Regions from separate parts of the Nonomuraea sp. NPDC049400 genome, predicted to be linked through region 3. Evidence: riboswitches for the same ligand, from Rfam matches in the RefSeq annotation. Region 3 holds a riboswitch; each other region holds the start of a gene.

Region 1 (7,408 bases), on a different contig from region 3:
TGGCCTCGCCGATGAACCTCCGGACGAACGCCGGGTCCTCGGCGAGCGAGCTGTGCATGACCTTCAGCGCCACCGTCCGGTCCAGCCGGATGTCCAGCGCGAGGTAGACGGTCGCCATGCCGCCTCGGGCGATCCGGCTCTCGATGCGGTAGCGGCCATCGACGAGTCGCCCGACCAGGGGGTCCGCAGTCGTCGTATCCACCCCGCTGAGTTTACGGGCGTTTTACCACCCGCAGGGCCTTGCCGCCCGAAACCGATGCGGAGACGTTCCCTGCGGAACGCCCCCGCGTCCGCGTGACGACACCCACGCGCCTCAGGGGGTCATCGGGGATGACGCCTCCGCGTAGCGCCTGCGCGGGATGCGGCCCGCGAGCCGGGCCAGCCGCCCCGCCGCCACGGCCCCCTTCATGGCCGCCGCCATGAGGTCGGGCCGCTGCGCCCTGGTGACCGCCGTGGCCAGCAGCACGGCGTCGCAGCCCAGCTCCATCGCCAGCGCCGCGTCGCTGGCCGTGCCGATGCCGGCGTCGAGCACCACCGGCACCGAGGCGGCCTCGACGATCAGCTCGATGTTGTGCGGGTTGCGGATGCCGAGGCCCGAGCCGATCGGCGCGCCCAGCGGCATCACGGCCGCGCACCCCGCCTGCTCCAGCCTGCGCGCCAGCGCGGGATCGTCCCCGATGTACGGCAGCACCACGAACCCGTCGGCCACCAGCCGCTCGGCCGCGTCGAACGTCTCGATCGGATCGGGCAGCAGTGTCCGCTCGTCGGCGATGACCTCGAGCTTGACCCAGTTCGTGCCGAGCGCCTCCCTGGCCAGCCGCGCCGTCAGCACGGCCTCGCCCGCGGTGAAGCAGCCGGCCGTGTTGGGCAGCACCTTGATGTCCCGCTTGCGCAGCACGTCGAGGACCGAGCCGCGGGCGTTCGGGTCGAGCCGCCGCATGGCCACCGTGGTCAGCTCGGTGCCGGACGCGGCCAGCGCCTGGTCGAGCACCTCCAGCGAGGGCGCGCCGCCGGTCCCCATGATGAGCCGGGAAGCGAACTTCTCCCCGGCGATGATCAGATCATCCACCTTGCACCGCCGTCAGAACCTCCACCCGGTCATGCTCGCCGAGCGCCGTCGTCTCCCACGAGCTCCGCGTGACCACCTCGTCGTTCACGGCCACGGCCACGCCGGTGGTGGCCGAGGTCAATCTGCGTACGGCCTGCGCCACGGTCATGCCGTCGGTCACCTCGTGCACGGCCCCGTTGATCGTCACAATCATGAAATTTCCCGAAACCTTCCAGGCGCGCACAATGCCGCCAGCTCGCCCTCTTCGCCCAGCAGGATGTCGGCCGTCAGCGGGGCCAGCAGCACGCCGCCCCGATGGTGGCCGGTGGCCAGCGCGAGCCCGGGCGTGCCGCTCGGGCCGATGACCGGCAGGTTGTCCGGCGTGCCCGGCCGCAGCCCGGCCACCACGTCGGCGACCTCCAGCTCGGTGACGCCCGGCACCAGCTCCCTGGCGTCCCGCAGCAGCTCGTACAGACCGCCCGCGGTCACCCGGGTGTCGAACCCCATCTCCTCCTGGGTCGCCCCGACCACCAGCTCGCCGTCGCCCCGGGGGACGAGGTAGACCGGCGTGCCGTGCACGGTGCCGCGTACGCAGCGGGTGAGCAGCGGCTGCGGGGAACGCAACCGCATGATCTGCCCCTTGACCGGCCGCACCGGCACCTCCGCCAGCCCGGCGCTCCACGCCCCGGCCGCCAGGACGACCCGCTCCGCCCGCATCTCGGCGCCCTCGCCGAGGAGCACCCCGGTGACCCGGTCGCCGTCGCGCAGCAGCTCGCCGACGCGCGAGCGCACCAGCGGGACTCCCAGCCGGTCGAGGGCGGCGAGCAGCGCCGCCGTCACCCGGCGCGGGTCCACCCAGGCGTCGCGGGGGGCCAGCAGCCCGCCCCGCACGGAGGGGGCGAGCATGGGCTCCAGCCGGCGGCACTCGCGCCCGCTCAGCCGCTCGACGGGCAGCTCCAGCTTCTCCATGTACGTGGCCAGCTCGTCCAGCGCCGCCAGGTCGTCCGCCCCGAACGCCACGTCGAGCGTCCCGTCGGAGCGCAGATCCAGGGCCTCGGTGCCGGCCAGCCCCGCGTCGGCGGCCAGCTCGGCGGCGAAGGCGGGCCAGCGGCGCAGCGACGCCACACCCAGCCGCAGCAGCGGCACCTCGGTGTAGGCGACCTCGCTGACCGGCGCCAGCATCCCCGCGGCCGCGTGCGAGGCGCCCGAGGCCGGGGCGGGGTCAACCAGGGTGACAGGTCGTCCGTCGCGAGCCAGCCGCCAGGCCACGGAGAGCCCGACGACCCCGCCGCCCACGATCACATCCATCCGCGCTCCCTTCGCCGGCATGATCCGGATCAGGTGTCTTGCGGTCGAAGGCCCGGTGAAGCCTTCCTCTCAGCCCGGTTACGGCCGGACTCCCGCGCGTCTTTTCGTCCCCAGCCTACGGCCTCGCCGCGACGGCCCGGCACCGCCCTCCGTTATGGTCATGAACGTGAATCATGTCGTGGTGGTAGGAGCCGGCCTGGCCGGGGTGCGCACCGTGGAAGCGCTGCGGGGGCGGGGATTCGGCGGAAGGATCACGCTGATCGGTGAGGAGCGCCATCGCCCCTACGACCGCCCGCCGCTGTCCAAGGCCGTGCTGTTCGGCGACGCCGACACCAGCTACGTCGGCACCGACCTGGCCGCGATCGACGTGGACTTCCGCCCCGGCGTCAGCGCCAAGTCGCTGCGCGCGGGCGTCGTGGAGACGACCGAGGGCGAGGTGGGCTACGACGGGCTGGTCATCGCCACCGGGGCCGAGCCGATCAGGCTGCCCGGCGACGGTCCCCAGCACGTGCTGCGCACGCTCGACGACGCCCACGAGCTCAGGGCCATGCTCGTCCCGGGCGCCCGCGTCGCGGTCATCGGCGCGGGCTGGATCGGCGCCGAGGTGGCCACCGCCGCCCGCCGCGCCGGATGCGCGGTGACCGTCATCGAGGCGGGCCCGGCGCCGCTCGCGACCGCCGTCGGCGCCGAGATCGGGGCCCGCACCCAGCGCTGGTACGACGACATCGACCTGCGGCTCGGCACCATGGTCGACTCCGTGGACGAGGGCGGAGTCCGCCTGGTCGGCGGCGAGTTCGTGGCGGCCCACGTGGTCGTCACGGGCATCGGCGTGCGGCCGGCCGTCGAATGGCTCACCGGCGCCGACATCGACCTGCACAACGGCGTGGTCGTGGACGAGCACCTGCGTGCCTCGCTGCCCAACACGGTCGCCGTCGGCGACTGCGCCGCCTGGTGGTCACGTCGCTGGCAGACCAGGCTCAGGGTGGAGCACTGGGACACCGCGCTCAACGCCCCCGAGGTCGCCGCCGCGAGCCTGCTGGGCGAGGACGTGGCCTACGATCCCGTTCCGTACTTCTGGTCGGAGCAGTTCGGGCACATGGTGCAGTACGCGGGCCATCATCCGGCGGGGGAGCGGCTCGTCTACCGCGGCGACCCGGAGGGCAAGTGGTCGGCCGTCTGGCTCACGGCAGACGACGTCGCCGCGGCGGTGCTCGCCGTGGACCGGCCGCGGGACCTCGTACAGGGGCGCAGAATCATCGACGCGGGACACCGTCTCGACGTGGAACGCCTGGTAGATCCAGATGTCCCTCTACGGGATTGTGTTGTTTGAGCAAGCACGCCATGTGGTAGTTGTGGTTTCGTGACGCTTTCTGTTGCACAGATCGACCGGGAGACCGACCAGCTCGTAGCCGAGTGGCTCACTCTCCCCGAAGTGGCCTCGCGCCTGGAGCTTTCGATCGGGCGGGCCAAGCAACTCCTCAAGGACCACAAGCTGCTCGGCGTGCGCCGGGGCAGCGGCGGGCCGCAGGTGCCTGCGGTGTTCCTCGACGGAAAGGACGTGATGAAGGGCCTGCCCGGCACACTGACCGTGTTGCAGGACGCCGGCTACGACGATGTCGAGTCGCTGCGCTGGCTCTTCACCCCTGACGACTCCCTGCCCGGGTCGCCCATCGAGGCGATCAAGGCCGGCCGTCACACCGAGGTCAAGCGGCGTGCCCAAGCCCTCGCTTTCTGAGGCGCGCCTCTACCTCTGCACCGACGGCCGGCGCGACCGCGGCGACCTGGCAGAGTTCCTCGATTCGGTGCTGGCCGGCGGCGTGGACATCATCCAGCTGCGGGAGAAGGGCCTGGAGGCACGCGAAGAACTCGCGCTCCTCGAAGTCTTCCGCGACGCCTGCGACCGGCACGGCAAACTGCTGGCCGTCAACGACCGGGCGGACATCGCCTACGCCGCCCGTCCCGACGTGCTCCACCTGGGGCAGGACGACCTTCCTGTGACGGTCGCGCGAGAGATACTCGGCGACGACATCGTCATCGGACGGTCCACCCACTCCGCCGCCGAGGCTTCCGCCGCGGCCGTGGAGCCGGGCGTCGACTACTTCTGCTGCGGCCCCATCTGGCCCACGCCCACCAAGCCCGGCCGCCCGGCCCCAGGCCCGCCGCTGCTCAGGCACGCGGCCGCGCTGGAGACCGCACGGCCGTGGTTCGGGATCGGCGGCATCGACCTCGCCAACCTGGACGAGGTGATGTCGTACGGGGTGAGCCGGGTGGTGGTCGTACGCGCGATCACGGACGCGGATGACCCGGGGGCGGCCGCGGCGGAGTTCGCCAAGCGCCTGTCCTCCGGCTGAGCCCCGCAGGCCGCCCCGGCACGGCCACACGTGTCCCGCCGACCTCGCGCCGAGGCGTCCGCCACCCCGCGGGCGCCTCGGGCCCTCGACCGGCGCGCCCGCGTGGTGGCGGACGCTTTCCGCACGCCCCGCGTACTGTCCCTGGAGGGCGCGCGTCCGCGCTCAGCCCCGACCCGAGCGCGTGTCAGGTCTTGCGGGAGGTGGCGGCGATGGCCAGCTCAGCCAGCGCCGCACGCGCCTCGGCGGTCACCGGGGCGTCGTCGAGCGCCGACAACGCCTTGCTCAGGTAGTCGCCGATCAGGTCCTCGCACTCCTGCAACGCCCCGGTGCCGTCGATGATCCGCCGCAACGTGTCCACCCCGTGCTCGTCCAGCCCGGGATCCCCCAGGAGCCGCCGCACGGTCGCCGCGTCGGCGGGGGAGGCGGCCGCCAGCGTGCGGGCGACGAGCATCGTCCGCTTTCCCTCACGCAGGTCGTCGCCGGCGGGCTTGCCCGTCTGCGCCGGGTCGCCGAACACCCCGAGGATGTCGTCCCGGAGCTGGAAGGCGATCCCGACCTGCGTGCCGTACGCCGTGCACAGCTCGTCCATCCACGGCGCGAGCTTGCCCGCGGCGAGCGCCAGCCCGAGCCTGAGCGGCTGCTCCACCGAATATTTCCCGCTCTTGAACAGCGCCACCCGCAGCGCCGACTCGAACGTGTTCTCCCCGTGCGCCTGCTCCAGCAGGTCGAGGTACTGGCCGCACATGAGCTCGGTGCGCATGTGGTCGTGCACCGGCTGGGCCGCCGCCAGCGACTCGGGCGGCAGGCCGCTGGTGCGCCACATCTCGCCCGACCAGATCAGCAGCAGGTTGCCCAGCAGGATCGCCGCGCCCTCGCCGAACTGCTCCGCGGAGCCGTGCCAGCCCGACTTCTCGTGCAGCGCCTGGAAACGGCGGTGTGCGGACGGCATCCCCCTGCGCAGGTCGCTCTTGTCCATCACGTCGTCGTGCACCAGCGCGCTGGCCTGCAGCAGCTCCAGCGAGGCCGCGGCGGTGAAGATCTCGGGCACGTCCGTGCCGCCCGCGCCGCGCCAGCCCCAGTAGCAGAACGCCGGACGCAGCCGCTTGCCGCCGGACAGCAGCTCGTCGGCGGCCGTGCGCAGCGGCGCGAGCTCGGGATCGCCCGGGGCGGGCAACTGCCGTTCGACGAACTCTCCGAGGGCACGCTCCACCTGCTTGCGCAGGGTGTCCATGCCGGCGGCGTCAGTGGTCATGCCTTGAGACTAGTGGCCGGGGGCCCGGACTCGAATTCGCAGGTGTCCCAGAGGTGTGGCGGGTGGCCCCGGAGGTGACATGGCTGTGACCCCTAGAGTGGCGCGCCGGCCCCTTAAGGAAGCAAGTCCGTGACCTTGTGGCGGCGAGGTGCCCTGTAACCTTGGGGCATGGCGCTTGGTCGACCCTCCATCCGGCCCGATCGTGTTCCCACCGTCCGCGACCTGCTCGCCGCCGGTGGCCGGTCGTTCTCCTTCGAGTTCTTCCCGCCGAAGACCGACGAGGGAGCGCGGCAGCTCTGGAAGGCGATCAGGGAGCTGGAGTCGCTGCGGCCGACGTTCGTGTCGGTGACCTACGGCGCGGGCGGCTCCACGCGTGACCGCACTGTCGGCATCGTCGAGCGGATCGCCCACGACACGACGCTCACGCCCGTGGCGCACTTCACCGCGGTCAACCATTCGATCCGCGAGCTGCGCCACCTGGTGGGGCGCTTCGCCGACGCCGGGGTGCGCAACATCCTGGCCGTGCGCGGCGACCCCCCTGGCGACCCGACGGCCGAGTGGGTGCAGCACCCTGACGGCGTGCTCTACGCCGAGGAGCTGGTGCGGCTGATCAGGCAGGCGGGCGACTTCTGCGTCGGCGTCGCCGCCTTCCCGTACAAGCACCCGCGCTCGCCGTCCATCGAGTCCGACACCGAATTCTTCGTGCGCAAGTGTCAGGCGGGGGCCGACTACGCGATCACGCAGATGTTCTTCCGGGCGGAGGACTATCTGCGGCTGCGCGACCGGGTGGCGGCCAGAGGGTGCGAGACGCCGATCATCCCGTGCATCATGCCGGTGACGCAGATGAGCACGATCGCGCGGTCGGAGCAGCTGTCGGGGGCGCCGTTCCCGCCGGAGGTGGCGGCCCGCTTCGAGGCGGTCGCGGACGACCCGGCGGCGGTGCGGCGGCTCGGCATCGACCACGGGGCCGAGCTGTGCCAGCGGCTGCTCGACGAGGGCGCGCCGGGCATCCACTTCATCACGTTCAACCGCTCCAGCGCCTCGCGTGAGGTCTTCCAGCGCCTTGAGCGGGTGGCTCTTTCCGCTTGAGGGTGACGGCGGCGACACTCGCCGTACGTGCGCACCGCGCCACTTGCGGCGACCGGTAGACGTGGGCGCCGTAAGTGCACAAATCCGCTACTTTCGCCGACCGCTCGGCGCGTCCGCCGCATGTGGCTGGGCGCTTCCGGGAGACGCCCGCCGACTCGCACGGGGTTGACCGCCGCACAGATTGCGCCGGGCTTCGCGGCCACCGTCCCGCCGCACCGGTGCCGGAGGGGACCCGCATGGCGGGAGGCTGGGCGGCGGGGGTGGTCCGCGCGCTGGGTGGGGCGCGTCGGATGGGTCGCACCGTCGCACTGAGGGTGGGGTGGCCCGCCACCCGCCCGCAGGGGGACCGGGCGGGTGACG
Region 2 (7,408 bases), on a different contig from region 3:
AACGTCGCGTTGTCCCCGACCTCGTAGACCAGAAACCAGCGTTGCTGCGGCGCGAAGTAGAACACCTGCGGCGCGGCCTTGTACCCGGTGCCGATCGCCGTCTGGTCCAGGTAGTGGTGCTGCGCGGCACCCGCCTGCGCCCAGTCGGTGAAGTTCAGATACACCAGGCTGTAGGCGCCGTTGTTGTTCGTGGTGCTGGCGAACACATGCCATCGGCCGTTGTGGTGCACCACCGACGGGTCCTTGACCGCGCGGATGGCATGGGTGGACTACGTCACGGCGCAGGCGGTTCCGTTGAGGCTGAACTGTGCCGGCTTGCCGGTGTCGCCGGTGTGGGTGGCCTGGAAGCCGATGTCCACCGAGCCCTTGGCCGGGATCACCGCGTTGTGGGCGGCGTTGCGGGCGGTGATCTGGCCGCTCGCCGGGCTGTAGGTGGCGTTCCAGCCTGACGTGATGGTCTGCCCGGCGGGCAGGGTGAACGTCAGCGACCAGCCGTTGATCGGCTGCTGCCGGTGTTGGCGATGGTGACGCCCGCGGTCATGCTGTTCGAGCCGTTGGTCAGGTACGGTGTCGCCGTGCCGGTGGTGATCCCGGTGTTCTGCAGGGCGTACGACACCTCGGTGGCGCTGCCGGCCGCGTTGAGCACCACGGCCCGCTTGGCGCTCGCCCGGCGCTCCGCCGCTTCCTGCACGAATAGCTCCATGGCGCGGGTGGGGCCAGGGGTCAGCGCGCCGGCAGCCAGGCCAGGGCGGCGGCGGTCAGGGCCTCGACGCCCATCGGCAGGGTGGGGAAGAGCTGCGGGGCGAAGAAGGGCGAGTGGTTGCCCGGCACGTCCTCGCGAAGGCGGCCCTCGCGCTCGGCGCGGGCGTACAGGTCGGGGTCTGCGCTGCCCAGGCCCCAGAAGACGGAGGGCGCCCCCGCCGCGGCGCCGAACAGGCCGAAGTCCTCGCTGCCCATCAACGGCGCCAGGTCCGGCACCCGTTCGGAGCCGAACCGGCCGGCGAACGCCTCGCGCACCTTCGCGGTGGCGCCGTCGTCGTTGACGGTCAGCGGGAAAGCGTTGAGCGTGCGGAACCCCGGCGGGCGCGGCGCGCCGGACGCGGCCGCCTCGGCGTTGACGACGCGTTCGACCGCGGCCAGGAGCGAGCGGCGGACCTCGGGGTCGAACGAGCGCAGGTTGATCGTGATGGACGCCTCGTCGGGGATGATGTTCTCCTTGTGGCCCGCGTGGATCTGCGCGACCGTCAGCACCGCCTGCTCGAACGGCGACACCTCGCGCGAGACGACCGTCTGCAGCCGCATGACGGTCGAGGCGGCCAGCACCACCGGGTCGACCGTCCGCTCCGGCTGCGAGCCGTGCCCGCCCCTGCCGTACAGGCGGATCTCGATGCTGTCGGCGGCGGCCATGACCTCGCCGGGGCTGACGAGCACCGTCCCGGCAGGGGAGGGGAAGACGTGCTGGCCGAGCACCACGTCGGGCGTGCCGGTCCGCTCGAACAGCCCGTCGTCCACCATGGCCTGCGCCCCGGCGGCGATCTCCTCCGCCGGCTGGAACAGCGCCACGAGCGTGCCCCGCCACTGCTCCCTTCCTGCCGCCAGCAGCTGGGCGGCGCCGCTCAGGCACGTCACGTGCATGTCGTGGCCGCAGGCGTGCATGAGCGGCACGCCGTCGGGCGAGGTGGCGGTGCTCGCGTACGGCAGGCCGGTCGCCTCCAGCACCGGCAGCGCGTCCATGTCGGCCCGCAGCGCCACGGTCGGGCCGTCGCCGTTGCGCAGCACGCCCGCCACGCCCGTGCCGCCGATGCCCGTGCTCACCTCGAACCCGGCCGCGCGGAGCCGCTCGGCCGCGATGCCCGCGGTGCGCTCCTCCTTGAAGGAGAGCTCGGGGTGGCGGTGCAGGTCACGGTAGAGCTCGGCGAGGTCGTCGAGCGCCGGGCCGTCCAGCCCGGCCATGATCTTGTCGATGGGGTCCTGGTCGCTCATGCCGGCATCCGTCCCGTGCGGTGATCTCTTCGACGAAGAGTACGCCGGGCGGCCTCGCGCTGCCCGGCGGGTCAGCGGTTGTGGGAGGCGGCGTCGCCCGGCTCCATGAAGACCTGCGGGACCTGGTTGTCCTCGACCACGCGGCCCAGCAGCCCGGCCAGCGCGACGCGCTCGTCCGCCGCCAGGCCCGAGGGGAGCTCGTCGATCCGGCGGCAGGTCTCGGTGTAGAACGACTCGACCAGCTCGCTGCCCTGCTCGGTGAGCGCCACCCGCACGGCGCGCCCGTCGCGCGGGTCGGGCTCGCGGCGCACCAGGCCGCGCTGGGCGCTGCGGTCGACCAGCTCGGTGAGGCTGGACTTGGCCAGGTGCAGGATCCCGCCCAGCTCGCTCATCCCGTACGGCTGCGCCATCAGCACGCACAGCAGCTGCCCCTGCTGCGAGGTGATGCCGTACTCGCGCGCCGACTCGGCGTACACGGCGCTGACCAGGAAGGAGGCGCGCACCAGCGCGGAGACGACCCCCATGTGCTCACCCGTTGCCTTGACCATGTCGCCGACCCCCGGATTGATTCGGAACGCGAACGATCAGTCTAGCAAGGCTGGAGTTCGGGGTAGGCGGCCCGCGAAGAAGGCGCCGCGGATGAATCCGGTTGCAGCGGGACCGGTGAGCCTGCTGAGGTACCTGCATGGACAGTGCCACTGAGCAGGTGCGACGGGCGAGGACAGGAAGAGACCGTACGATCCCCCGGCAACCGGCTCCATGGCACAGGCTGGCGGTGCTCGGCGCCCTGATGCTGGCCGCCCTCACCTTCAACACCGCGGAGAACCTGCCGGTCGGCCTCCTGGAGCTCATTTCCGAAGACCTGCAGGTGTCCCTGCCGGCGGTCGGTCTCCTGGTCACCGGTTACGGCGTGACGGTGGCCGTCGCATCGGTGCCGATCGCCCACGTCGTGCGGGCCGTGCCCCGGCGTCATGTGCTCACGGGACTGCTGGCCGCGCTCGTGGTGTCCAGTCTTGTCGCGGCGCTGGCCCCCTCGTACTGGCTGCTCCTGGCGGCGCGGCTGCTGACCGCGCTCGCCCAGGCGCTGTTCTGGGCCGTGATGGGGCCGGTCGCGGTGGGCCTGTTCGCGCCGGAGATCCGGGGGCGGGTGGTCGGGGCGTTGTCCGTCGCTGGTTCGCTCGCTCTCGTGCTCGGCGTTCCCGCTGGGACCTGGCTGGGCCAGCAGAGCAACTGGCAGGTGCCCGTCGCCCTGCTGGCGGCTCTGGGGCTGGTCTCTCTGGTGACGATCGCCGTTCTGCTGCCGACTTCGCGTCCGGAGGAAGAGCCCGCCGCCTACGCGGCCAGTCCCGACGTGTGGCGGTTCTGGACGGTGCTGGCGGCCGGGACCTTGTCCGCCACCGGGGCGTTCACGGGATACACCTACATCGTGACGTTCCTGGGCGAGGTGAGCGGGTTCTCCCCGGGCACGGTCAGCGCCCTGTTCCTGGTTTTCGGTGTCGCGTGTCTGGCCGGGGTGAGCGTCACCGGGGCGTTCCTGGACCGCTTTCCGCAGTCCGCGCTGGCCACCGCCGTGGCCACGCAGGCGGTGGGGATGCTCGGCCTGTACGCGTTCGGCGCTCATCCCGTATTGGCGGTGGTGTTCCTGGTATTGATGGGCGGTGCACTCGGGCCGGTGTTCATGACCACGCAGAACGCGATGCTGCACTGCGCCCCGGGCCGCACGGACATCGCTCTCGCCGCGAACTCCGGTGCCTACAACGCCGGCATCGCGGCGGGTGCCGCGCTTGGGGGGCTGGTCCTGCCGCTCGCCGGTGTACGGGGCACCTTCCTCGCTGGTGGGCTGCTGACCGCCGGGTCGTGCGCGGCCCTGCTCGGCGGCGAACTGCTACGTGGGCGCCGTCGTCGACCAGGCGTCACCGCGATCATCGATTGAGCTGGAGTGCCGGTACGGCGAGCGCCGGTTGTCTCGCCGTCTGCTAGCGTTGCCCGCGACGCGGGGTGCCCGGCGCGCCGGGCTGAGATCACACCCGTCGAACCTGATCTAGTTCGCACTAGCGAAGGGACGTCATCGGTGACCTTCTCCGAGAAGATCTGGACGCGCACGGCCACGCTGCTCGAGGCGATCCACGACCACCCGTTCAACACCGCGCTGCGCGACGGCACCCTCGACCGGGACCGCTTCGCGTTCTACCTGGTCCAGGACGGGCGCTACCTGGTGGCGTACTCCAAGGTGCTCGCGACCGCCTCGGCCCGCGCCACCGACCCGGCCGACGCCGCGTTCTTCGCCCAGAGCGCGCACACGGCGCTGGTCGTCGAGCGCGGCCTGCACGCCGGCTACCTCCAGGAGTTCGGGCTGACGGCCGAGCAGACGGCGGGCATCGCCACCTCGCCGACCTGCCTGGCCTACTCCTCCTACCTCCAGGCCACGGCGCTCGCCGCCCCGCTGCCGGTGCTCGCCGCCGCCGTGCTGCCGTGCTTCTGGGTGTACCAGGACGTCGGCGCGGCGCTGCTCGAACGCACGGCGGGCGCCGCCGGGCACCCGTACCGGACCTGGATATCCACCTACTCCGACCCGTCCTTCGCGGCCTCGGTGGAGCAGGCCAAGGCGCTCGTGGACCGGCTGGCCGAGCTCGCCGACCCGGGGACGCGCCGGGCGATGGAGGAGGCGTTCTGCCGGGCCACCGAGTACGAGTGGATGTTCTGGGACAGCGCCTGGCGCCTCGAGACCTGGCCCACGGCGCGGTGGCTCGCCTGACACCCCGCCGTCACGCGAACGAGTCGCTGAGCTCCCTGCGCAGCTCGAGGGCCTGGTGCAGGTAGTGCCGGGCCAGCGCGGCACGCCCGGACGAGCGGTAGAGCTCGCCCAGTGTCTGGTACGTGTCGGCCTCCCCGCTCCGGTCACCGAGCTGCTGGAAGATCACCAGCGAGCGCTCCAGCTGGTCGGAGCCGTCCAGCCGGTCGCCCCTGGCCACCTGGAGCCCGCCGAGGTTCCGCATCGCGTACGCGCCGCAGTGCCGGTCCCCGAGCGACTCGAAGATGTCCAGCGCGTGCCCCTGGTAGCGCATGGCCCGCTCGGACTCGGCGACCAGGTCGTACAGGCGGCCGAGCTGTATCGACACGCAGCCCTCGCGGTGGGCGTCGCCGAGCTCCTCGGCCAGCCGCAGCGCGTCCCCGAGCCATCGGGAGGCCTGGCGCACGTCACGCAGCGACAGGTAGACGCGCCCGATCGCCTGCCGCGCGTACGCCTCGCCGCTTTTGTCGCCGATGGCCAGGAACATGGCCAGCGCGTGCCTGAAGGACCCCAGCGCCCTGAGATGCCGGTTGGAGAACTGGTTGACCGCCGCCAGCCCGCAGATCGAGATCGCCTCGCTCCGGGTGTCGCCCAGCTCGTGGAAGATGGCCCGCGCCCGCCGGAACATCGCGCCGGCCTCGGCGTAGCGGTCCTGGTAGACGCAGACCTGAGCCAGGCCGCGGAGCATTGCCGCCTCGCCGTGGCGGTCGCCGGCCGCGCGGGCGCTGTCCAGGGCGATCCGGTGCGTGGCCTGCCACTCGTCCAGGAGGCAGTGCAGGTCGAAGTACGGGACCAGCGTCGCGGCCAGCCCCCACGCGGACTGGGCCAGGCCCGCACCGGCGGCCAGCCGTACCGCCTCCACGAGGGACTCCCGCTCGGCGTCGAACCACGACATGGGCTCGGCGGTCAGGCGGCCGAGGGTCTCCCGCGCCAGGCTCCAGCGGGGCGCCCCGTGGGACGTCAGCCCGAACAGGGTCGTCGGCAGCCGCGTGGCGGCGTGCTCGGCGGCGGTGAGCCAGCCGCCGAGCACCCTGACGAGCGCGTGCCGCTCGGCCCCGTCGACGGCCGGGCCGCCCGACTTCTCCTTCGCGGCGCAGCGGATGAGGTCGTGCAGGCGGTAGCGGGGCTGGCCGACGGGGTCGGTGCCGGCCAGGCGCAGGAGGTTCGCGTCCACGAGGGTGTCGACCACCGTGTCCGCCCGGTGCCGGTCGAGCACGGCGTCGGCCACCCAGCCCGGCACGGACTGCGAGCCGAGCAGGCCGAGCGCGCGGAAGGCCAGGGCCGCGTCGCCGGGCAGCCGGCGGTAGCTGAGCTCGAACGAACCGCGTACCTCGAGGTCGCCGGCGCGCAGCTCGTCGAGGCGGCTCGTCTCGTCGTCCAGCCGCTGCCGCAGCACACTCAGCGGCCAGCCGGGCCGCCCGGCCAACCGGGCCCCCGCCACCCTGATGGCCAGCGGCAGGTGGCCGCAGGAGCGCAGGATCGCCTGGGCGGACTCGCGCTCCCCGGCCACGCGGTCGGCGCCGACGATCTTGCCGAGGAGCTGCTCGGCCTCCGCGGGCGGCAGCACGTCGAGCTCGAGCTGGAGGGCGCCGGGCAACTCCGCGATCCGCAGCCGGCTGGTGACGAGCACCGCGCAGCCGCTGCCGGGCAGCAGGGCGCGCACCTGCGCGGTGTCGGCGGCGTCGTCGAGGAAGATCAGCATGGGCCGCTCGGCCAGCATGGATCGATACAGTGAGGCCCGCTCGCGCAGCGTGGGCGGCAGGGCCGGCTCCGCGACGCCGAGCGCCCGCAGCGCCTCGGCCAGCAGGTCGAGGGGGTCGGCCGGGTCCGCGTCGGTGCCGCCCAGGCACAGATAGAGCTGCCCGGCGGGATACTCGGCCCGCAAGGCGTGCGCGCAGTGCACGGCCAGCGCCGACTTGCCGACGCCGGGCGGCCCGGTCACCACGGCAATCGACGGCGGCCCGTCCGGTCGCCGCTCCTCGGCCGACAGCGCGCGCGTCAGGGCCGCCACGTCCTCCGCTCTGCCGGTGAAGTCCGGCACGTCCGCGGGGAGCTGGTGCGGCGCCGGGGGCTGATCGCCCGGCAGCGCGGGCGCGGGCGGGGGGTCGCCCGCCAGCACGGAGGCGTGCACGTCGCGTAATTCCTGCCCCGGCTCGATGCCCAGCTCGTCCACGAGCTGCCGCCGGATCGTGGTGTAGGCGTGCAGCGCCTCGGCCCGCCGGCCGCTGTGGTGCAGGGCGAGGATCAGACGCTGCCACAGATCCTCCCGGTAGGGGTGCTCGCCGATCAGCTCGCGCAGGTCGTCGATGGCGCCGGCGTGCTCGCCGCGGGCCAGCCTCAGCTCGACCAGTTCCTCGGCCGCGGCCAGCCTGGCCTGGGTGAGGGCGCGCAGCCGTCCGTCCCAGAGCGGGCTGGCGGGCAGGTCGACGAGCGGTGTCCCGCGCCATAACGCCAGCGCCCCGCGTAAGTGCTCGAAGGCCTCCTCGGTACGGCCCGCCGCCCGCGCCCTGGCCACCAGGTCCTCGAACCGCAGGGCGTCCAGCCGGTCCGCGTCGAGCTCGATCGCGTAGCCGGAGGCCTGGGCCACGATCTGGACGCCGGCCGAGCGCAGCGAGCTCACGTACGTGCGCACGT
Region 3 (7,408 bases):
TACGCCCCGGCAAGGGGCCGCTCGCGGTACGGGTCCGGCTGGCGCCCGACGAGGAGGGGCTGGCGCCCGGGTTCGAGCTGACGGAGGCGGGGACGCAGAAGCGTCTCGCCGTCTATGTCACGAAAAATCCGGAAGACATCCCCGGCGTCGCCTCCCTCGGTCCCGACCCCCTCGACGAGTCCTTCACCGTGGACGCGCTCAAGCGCATCGTGGGCGGCAACCGCACCCAGATCAAGGGGCTGCTGCGCGACCAGAAGGTCATCGCGGGCATCGGGAACGCGTACTCGGACGAGGTGCTGCACGCGGCCAGGATGTCCCCGTTCAAGATCGCGTCGTCGTTGACGGACGCGCAGATCGCCGACCTGCACGAGGCCATCGTCACCACATTGAGGGAGGCGGTGGAGCGGGCGCACGGGCTGGCGGCCAAGGACCTCAAGGCCGAGAAGAAGTCCGGGCTGCGCGTCCACAACAGGACGGGGCAGCCGTGCGACGTGTGCGGCGACACGATCCGCGAGGTGTCCTTCGCCGACTCGTCCCTGCAGTACTGCCCCACCTGCCAGACCGGCGGCAAGCCCCTCGCCGATCGGCGCCTGTCCCGGCTGCTCAAATGACCCGTTGCGCGGGTGCTCAGGCGCCGATCGGCACCCGGTCCGCCTCCCGGGTCCCCGTGCGCCTGCGCAGGCCGATCGCCGCCACCACCGCGCCCAGCAGGGTGGCCGTCACCGGGACCGCCAGGGCCGTGCGCAGCGCCGTGAGGCCGGCCTCCGCCGTGGTCCCGTCGCCCAGGGCCGCCACGTTGACCGCCGTGACCATCGACAGTCCCAGGGCCGCGCCGAACTGGAACGACGTGTTGATGAGACCGCTCGCCAGCCCCTGCTCCTCCGCCGCGATGCCGTCCGTAGCCACGATCGTGAGCGGGCCGTAGACGAAGGCGAACATCAGGCCGATCAGCAGCATCGAGGGCAGCATGGCCGCGTACGTCCAGTCGAGCCCCACCCCGAGGAAGAGCGCGTACGCCAGCAGCCCCGACAGCAGGCCGCCCATGACGACCTTGGCGTTGCCGTACCGGTTGACCAGCCACGGCGTGAGCGTCGGGGCGAGGACCACGTCGGCGGCGGCCGCCAGCAGGGCGAGGCCCGTCTGGATGGTGGACCAGCCGCGCAGCTCCTGCAGATAGAGCGTGACCAGGAACTGGAAGCCGAAGAACGAGGCGGTGAGCAGGGCGGCCATCACGTTCGCCCGGACGAGGGCGCCCGACCTGAGTATGCCCAGGCGGACCAGGGGGTGGGGGGAGCGGCGTTCCACGGCCACGAAGGTCCCGAGCAGCGCCAGGCCACCGAGGAAGGCGGCCGCCGTCAGCGGCCAGCCGTCGGACGGGTGCTCGAGGCGTACCACCCCGTAGACCAGCAGCATCATCGCGCCCGTGACGCTCAGAGCGCCCGCCATGTCGAAGCCGCCGCCGCGAGACTCGGAGGGGGACTCCTTGAGCAGGGGGATCGCGGCGAGGAGGATCACCAGCGACAGCAGGACGGGCGCGAAGAAGACCCAGCGCCAGCCGAACGCGGTCAGCAGGCCGCCGATCACCAGCCCGAGCGCGAAGCCGCCCGCCGCCGTGCCGGCGTAGATGAGCAGGGCCCGGTTGCGCCGTGGGCCCTCCGGGAAGGTCGTGGTGAGCAGGGAGAGCCCGGCCGGGGTCATGAACGCGGCGGCCACCCCCGTGACGAACCTGGCCACCAGCAGCACCCACCCCTCATGAGCGAATCCGCCGAGCCCGGAGAAGGCCAGGAACACCCCCAGCCAGAGCAGGAACATCCGCCGCCGGCCCAGCAGGTCGGCCGCCCGGCCGCCGAGCAGCATGAAGCCGCCGTAGCCGAGCACGTACGCGCTCACGACCCCGCTCAGCACCCCCGTTGACAGCCCCAGGTCGGCCCTGATGGACGGGAGGGCGACGTTGAGCATGGCCACGTCGATGCCCTCGAGAAAGATGGCTCCGCACAAAACAATCAGCACGCCCCAAGAGCGAGCAGGCATGACAAACTCCCGGTTACTTCTAGGCATGTCGGTTCTCTCTTGTAACCGGACACATCATCAGCGAACATGGAATGTCATGGAAGAAGGCACTTCAAAATCACTCGGTTACTGCGACAGCACCGTGGAAGCCGACTACGACGTTCGCCAGTGGGACGCCCGCGAGGACTGCGAGGTCCGCCAGATACTCGACCGCATCGCGGACAAGTGGTCGCTGCTGGTGATCGCCCTGCTCGACTGCCAGAGCCTGCGCTTCACCCAGCTCCGCCGCGAGATCGACGGCGTCAGCCAGCGCATGCTCAGCGTGACCCTGCGCCAGCTCGAGCGCGACGGTCTGGTCAGCCGCACGGTCCACCCCGTCGTGCCGCCCAGGGTCGACTACGCGCTGACGCCGCTCGGCCGTACGCTGCACCAGACCATAAAGGCGCTGGTCACCTGGACGGAGGAGCACCAGCGGGAGATCGCAGAAGCGCGTGCCGCCTACGACGAGAGGCGCGAGATGATGGAGTCATGACCGTTCCTGAGATCGAAGCCAGTGCCGTTCCCGACGACGCCTACCTGCTCGACGTCCGAGAGCAGGACGAGTGGGTCGCCGGGCACGCGCCGGAGGCAGTCCACATCCCCATGACCCAGATCCAAGGGCGGGTCGACGAGGTGCCCGGCGACCGGACGGTCTACGTCGTCTGCCGGGTCGGCGGCCGGTCCCTGCAGGTCGCGGCGTGGCTCAACCAGCTCGGGCGCGACGCGGTCAACGTCGGTGGCGGCATGCAGTCGTGGGAGTTCGCGCGTCGCCCGATGGTCAGCGAGACGGGGCAGACGCCTTTCGTGGCCTAAAATCTTCTCAAAGCACGCGTAAAGCCTCCCTGTGGCGTTTCTGCCGCCACTAGGGCATGATGAGGGCGCCAACTTCAGATCGTCGCGGGAGCTCGGGGTTCACCGGGCTGAGAGGGCAGCACACGATCCGCTGCCGACCGCCTGAACCTGTCCGGGTAATGCCGGCGTAGGGAGTGTGCGATGACGCATGTCGCCGACGAAGTTCCCCTGACCCTCGAGGGCAGGCCGCCGAAGACCCTGGGCGTGCTCGACCAGGGTGCGCTCTGGGCGAACCTCGGCGTGAGCCTCCTGGGCTTCTCCGGAGCGCTGCTCCTGCTCGACCCGCTCGGCGGCGCCCCACTCAGCCTGGCCGCCGCGCTGGTGGCCGTCGTGGTGGGCAGCCTGATCGGCACGGCCATGGTCGGCCTGTCCGCCATCCCGGGCACCCGGACTGGGCAGCCCTCGATGGTGCTGCTGCGAGGGCTGTTCGGGGCGAGGGTCTCGTACGTGCCCACGGTGCTGAACATCGTGCAGATGATCGGCTGGGGCGCGTTCGAGCTGTGGGTCATCGCCAAGGCCGCCGGCGCGATCTTCGGCGCGGTGCCGTACGCGGTGTGGGTGATCGTGGCCGGAGCGCTGACCACCGCGCTCACGATCTGGCCGCTCGGGTCGGTGCGGATCCTGCGGCGGTACGTCACCATCGGCGTGATCGTGTCGCTGGTGTGGTTCGCCTGGTTCTTCCTGACCCGGGCGCCCGTGCACACCGGCGGGTCCTGGACGGCGTTCGCCCCGGCTGTCGACTACGTGATCGCGCTGTCGGTGTCGTGGGTGCCGATGGCGGCAGACTTCGCCCGGCACTCCAGGTCGAGCGGGGCCGCGTTCACCGGCGTGGTCGGCGGGTACACGCTGGCGCAGGTGGCCTGCCTGGGGCTGGGCGTCTACGCGGTGGCGATGGCGGGGGCGGACGCGGTGCTGGCCGATGGGACGTCGGTGTTCGGCCCGTTCGTCGCGGTGCCGCTGGGCGCGCTGTTCTTCGCGATCCTGGTGCTGCGCGAGACGGACCAGTCGTTCGCCAACGTCTACTCCACCACGGTCTCGCTGCAGAACCTGATGCCGCGCGTGGACCGGCGCATCTTCTCCACCGCCATCGGCGTGCTGACCGTCGTGATCGCCCTGTTCGTGGACGTCACCTCGTACGGGGCGTTCCTGGGGGTGATCGGGGCGGTGTTCGTGCCGATGTTCGCGGTGCTGGCCGTGGACTACTTCGTGCTCGGCGGCTCGCGCGGCTGGAACACCGAGGAGAACGCGCCCTCGCGCTGGTCGAGGCTGGTGCCGTGGGCCCTCGGCTTCGTCGCGTACTGGCTGACGACCTCCACGCCCACGGTCCCGAAGTGGGACGCCTTCTGGCAGTCGGCCCGCGAGGCCATCGGCTTCACCCGGCAGCCGTGGATGAACGGCGCGCTCGGCGCCGCCGTCGTGGCCGCGCTGGTGGCGCTGCTCATCGGCTCGTTGACGCGCGCTTCTCGACGTTGAGCAGGTGCTGCTTGGCCGTGGGGCCGCCCGCGTAGTCGCCGAGCCCGCCGTCCTCGCGCACCACCCGGTGGCACGGCACGATCACGCACACGGGGTTGGAGGCCAGCGCGTTGCCGATCGCCCGCAGCGCGCGGGGCCTGCCGATGCTCGCGCCGATCTCCTCCAGCGTGGTCGTCGTGCCGTACGGGACCGCCGTCGTCTTCTGCAGCACCGTACGGGCGAACGGCGTGGCCAGCGTCAGGTTGACCGGCGTGGCGAAAGCCCGCAGGCGGCCCGAGAAGTATGCGTCCAGCTCCCTGCGCACCGGGTCGAGCCGGCGCGCGTCCGGCCCGATGAACGTGCCCACATGCCTCGTGAGCAGCGCGAACACACTGTTCTCCGGCTCGAAGCTGCACGCCACGATGCCCTTGCCCGTCACCGCGAGCACCAGCCTGCCCACGGCGCCGTCATAGGTGCCGAAGGCGATGTCGGGGGGCGTCTCGCCTCGATAGGTGCTGGAGGTCACCCGCAACAAGGCATCGAGATCGCCACTCGACATGGCACCCACCCTCCCCACCCACCGAGAATCGCCGTGACCGCAGCGTATCGGACGGATCGCCCGACGCACTCACCGTGCCACGTGCACTATGGAGGAGTGGGGGACGAATGGGCCGGGAGTGACGACGAGATAGCTCGTGCTGCGCTCGCCTGTTCGCCCAACGCCGTCGTGGTCGTCGACCGGGACCAGAGCGTGCTGGTCTGGAACGAGGCTGCCGAGCGGCTGTTCGGGTGGACGGCGGAGGAGATACTCGGGCGCCGCGCGCCGATCGTGCCCGGCGAGCTCACCGCCGAGCACAACGCCGTGCTCGAGCGCGTACGCACCGGCGGCCAGGTCTCGGTCCGCACCAAGCGCCTGCGCAGCGACGGGACCGTCCTCGACGTGCGCGTCGACATCAGCGCGCTGCGCCTGGGCAGCGCCGTGGCCGGGTACGTCTGCGTGCACCATCTCGCGCGCGCCGACGAGCTGGCCAGGAACCGCATGGCCCGCCGGGCGCGCCTGGTGCGCAGGCTGACCGACGTGGTGGGCGACATCAACTCCGAGCTGGAGCTCTCCGCCGTGCTCGACCGGATCTCGGCCAGCCTGACCGAGCTCACGGGGGCGGACGCGGGCGGGTTCGTGCTGATCGAGGGTGACAGGTTACGCCTGGTCAGCACGTACCAGCTGCCGGACGCCATCAGGGGCACCACCACGGACCTGCGCACGAGCCTCGTGGACAAGCTCTTACGCACCGGCAAGACCGTCCTGCTGCAGTCGGACGGGCTGGACGACCTGGTGTGGGCGCGGCTGAACGGCCTGCACACGATCGCGCTCGGCCTGGCCGCCGTCGGCGGGCGCCCGTACGGAGCCCTGTACGCGCTGTTCGCCGAGAGCACGCCCGGGCACCTCGAACTGGAGCTGCTGGAGCTGCTGGCCGGGCATGCGGGCATCGCCGTCGGCAACGCGGTGGCCTACCAGGAGGCGGTGCGCCAGCGCGCGCACGAGCAGGCCGTCTTCGACGCCAGTGCCGACGGCATCGCCGTGCTCGACGAGGCCGGCCGCGTGGTGCGGTGGAATCCGGCCGCCGTCGAGCTCACCGCGTTCTCCGCCGAGGCCGTCATCGGCGGGCCGCCGCCGTTCCCACTGCCCAAACCGGGCGAGAAGGTCACGTTCCAGATGGAGAGCGGGCGCTGGCTGGACGTCGTGAGCGCGCGGATCGAGGAGACCGGCGAGGTGGTCATCGACTTCCGCGACGTGACCACGGCCAAGGAGCTCGAGGAGGCCAAGGACCTGTTCCTGGCCACGACCAGCCACGAGCTGCGTACGCCGATCACGATCGTGCGCGGGTTCGCCAGCACGCTCGACAGGCGCTGGGACAAGATGAGCGACCCGGAGCGCCGCTCGGCCGTGCACACGATCGCCGAGCGGGCCAGGTCGCTGGGTGAGCTCATGGACCACCTGCTGCTCGGCGCCAGGGCGGGGGCGGACGAGCTGAAGGTGCGGATCGAGGAGTTCGACCTGGCCGAGCGGATCGACGCGGCCACCCTCGGGCTGCCCGCGCTGTCGGACAAGCACCGGGTCGAGGTGGACATCCGCGACGGGCTGCCGTACGTGCTGGGTGACGCGCTGGCCACGGACATCGTTCTGGGGCAGCTGCTGGAGAACGCGTTCAAGTACTCGCCCCAAGGTGGGCTGATCGGCGTGGCGGCGTGGCCCGAGGACGACAACGTGGTCGTGGTCGTGGACGACGAAGGGGTGGGCATCGCGCCGACCGACCGGGAGCGGATCTTTGAGAGGTTTGTCCAGGTGGACAGCGGCGACCGGAGAAGGTTTGGTGGAGTAGGGCTCGGTCTTTACATCGTCCGCAGCCTCGCGAGGGCACAGGGGGGAGACGTGAGCGCCCATCCGCGACCCGGAGGGGGCACGAGAATGCGGCTCTTGCTACGAGCTGTTTCCCCTATCGGATCCGACACACCGATGCGGTAACGAGGTGGTCACAGTTGCGCTGATCTATCGTCCAATGTGCACAAGCTGTGATCGAGATGCGGTTTCTGGGATCGAGTAACGGGGCATTTCGGTCGTACCGGGGAGTGTTCCCGCGGGGGGCACAGGGAACGGGGAGGTGGGTGTGTCAAGCGTGGTGCTGCTGCCGTACGCGCCGTCCAGCGTCGCCGTCGCCCGCCAGCGCCTGAGCACTGAGCTGCAGGACAGCGGGGTTTTTTCTGCGGCGATCGACGATGCCGTGCTGGTGGTGAGCGAGCTGCTGAGCAACGCGCTTAGGCATGCGCACCCCCTGCCGTCGGGGATGGTGAGGGTGGCCTGGCTGCGGAGCGACGATCACATCGAGGTGGCGGTGAGCGACGGGGGCGCGGCGACCGAGCCGCGGGCCGGCCGCCCGACCCTCTCGTCGCTCGGGGGCCGGGGGCTCGGCATCGTGGAGTACGTGGCGGAGAGCTGGGGGGTCCGGCATGACGGCGACACGACCACGGTGTGGGCCATCCTGCCCGCCCCTCGCGC

What was found. A riboswitch is a leader RNA that binds a small molecule or an ion and turns the genes downstream of it on or off. The one in region 3 is predicted to bind thiamine pyrophosphate.
Region 1: another riboswitch for thiamine pyrophosphate. It lies ahead of thiO (glycine oxidase ThiO); the one in region 3 lies ahead of ACIBVN_RS22575 (purine-cytosine permease family protein).
Region 2: another riboswitch for thiamine pyrophosphate. It lies ahead of tenA (thiaminase II); the one in region 3 lies ahead of ACIBVN_RS22575 (purine-cytosine permease family protein).

The regions. Positions count from the first base shown of each region.
Region 1 covers NZ_JBITMP010000006.1:270,756-278,163, reverse strand. The annotation lists gene pknB (Stk1 family PASTA domain-containing Ser/Thr kinase) at 1-202, opposite strand, end outside; gene ACIBVN_RS11285 (thiazole synthase) at 314-1,069, opposite strand; gene thiS (sulfur carrier protein ThiS) at 1,062-1,262, opposite strand; gene thiO (glycine oxidase ThiO) at 1,259-2,356, opposite strand; TPP riboswitch at 2,346-2,462, opposite strand; gene ACIBVN_RS11270 (NAD(P)/FAD-dependent oxidoreductase) at 2,517-3,686, shown strand; gene ACIBVN_RS11265 (Rv2175c family DNA-binding protein) at 3,717-4,091, shown strand; gene thiE (thiamine phosphate synthase) at 4,069-4,707, shown strand; gene ACIBVN_RS11255 (polyprenyl synthetase family protein) at 4,892-5,959, opposite strand; gene metF (methylenetetrahydrofolate reductase [NAD(P)H]) at 6,128-7,048, shown strand.
Region 2 covers NZ_JBITMP010000045.1:11,982-19,389, forward strand. The annotation lists gene ACIBVN_RS45385 (non-reducing end alpha-L-arabinofuranosidase family hydrolase) at 1-233, opposite strand, end outside; gene ACIBVN_RS45390 (cellulose binding domain-containing protein) at 270-500, opposite strand; gene ACIBVN_RS45395 (hypothetical protein) at 482-691, opposite strand; gene ACIBVN_RS45400 (amidohydrolase) at 724-1,983, opposite strand; gene ACIBVN_RS45405 (MarR family winged helix-turn-helix transcriptional regulator) at 2,055-2,531, opposite strand; gene ACIBVN_RS45410 (MFS transporter) at 2,669-3,916, shown strand; TPP riboswitch at 3,968-4,063, shown strand; gene tenA (thiaminase II) at 4,055-4,738, shown strand; gene ACIBVN_RS45420 (BTAD domain-containing putative transcriptional regulator) at 4,749-7,408, opposite strand, start outside.
Region 3 covers NZ_JBITMP010000013.1:186,864-194,271, reverse strand. The annotation lists gene ACIBVN_RS22595 (Fpg/Nei family DNA glycosylase) at 1-611, shown strand, start outside; gene ACIBVN_RS22590 (MFS transporter) at 628-2,031, opposite strand; gene ACIBVN_RS22585 (winged helix-turn-helix transcriptional regulator) at 2,108-2,542, shown strand; gene ACIBVN_RS22580 (rhodanese-like domain-containing protein) at 2,539-2,862, shown strand; TPP riboswitch at 2,937-3,053, shown strand; gene ACIBVN_RS22575 (purine-cytosine permease family protein) at 3,043-4,374, shown strand; gene ACIBVN_RS22570 (methylated-DNA--[protein]-cysteine S-methyltransferase) at 4,340-4,912, opposite strand; gene ACIBVN_RS22565 (PAS domain S-box protein) at 5,009-6,877, shown strand; gene ACIBVN_RS22560 (ATP-binding protein) at 7,020-7,408, shown strand, end outside.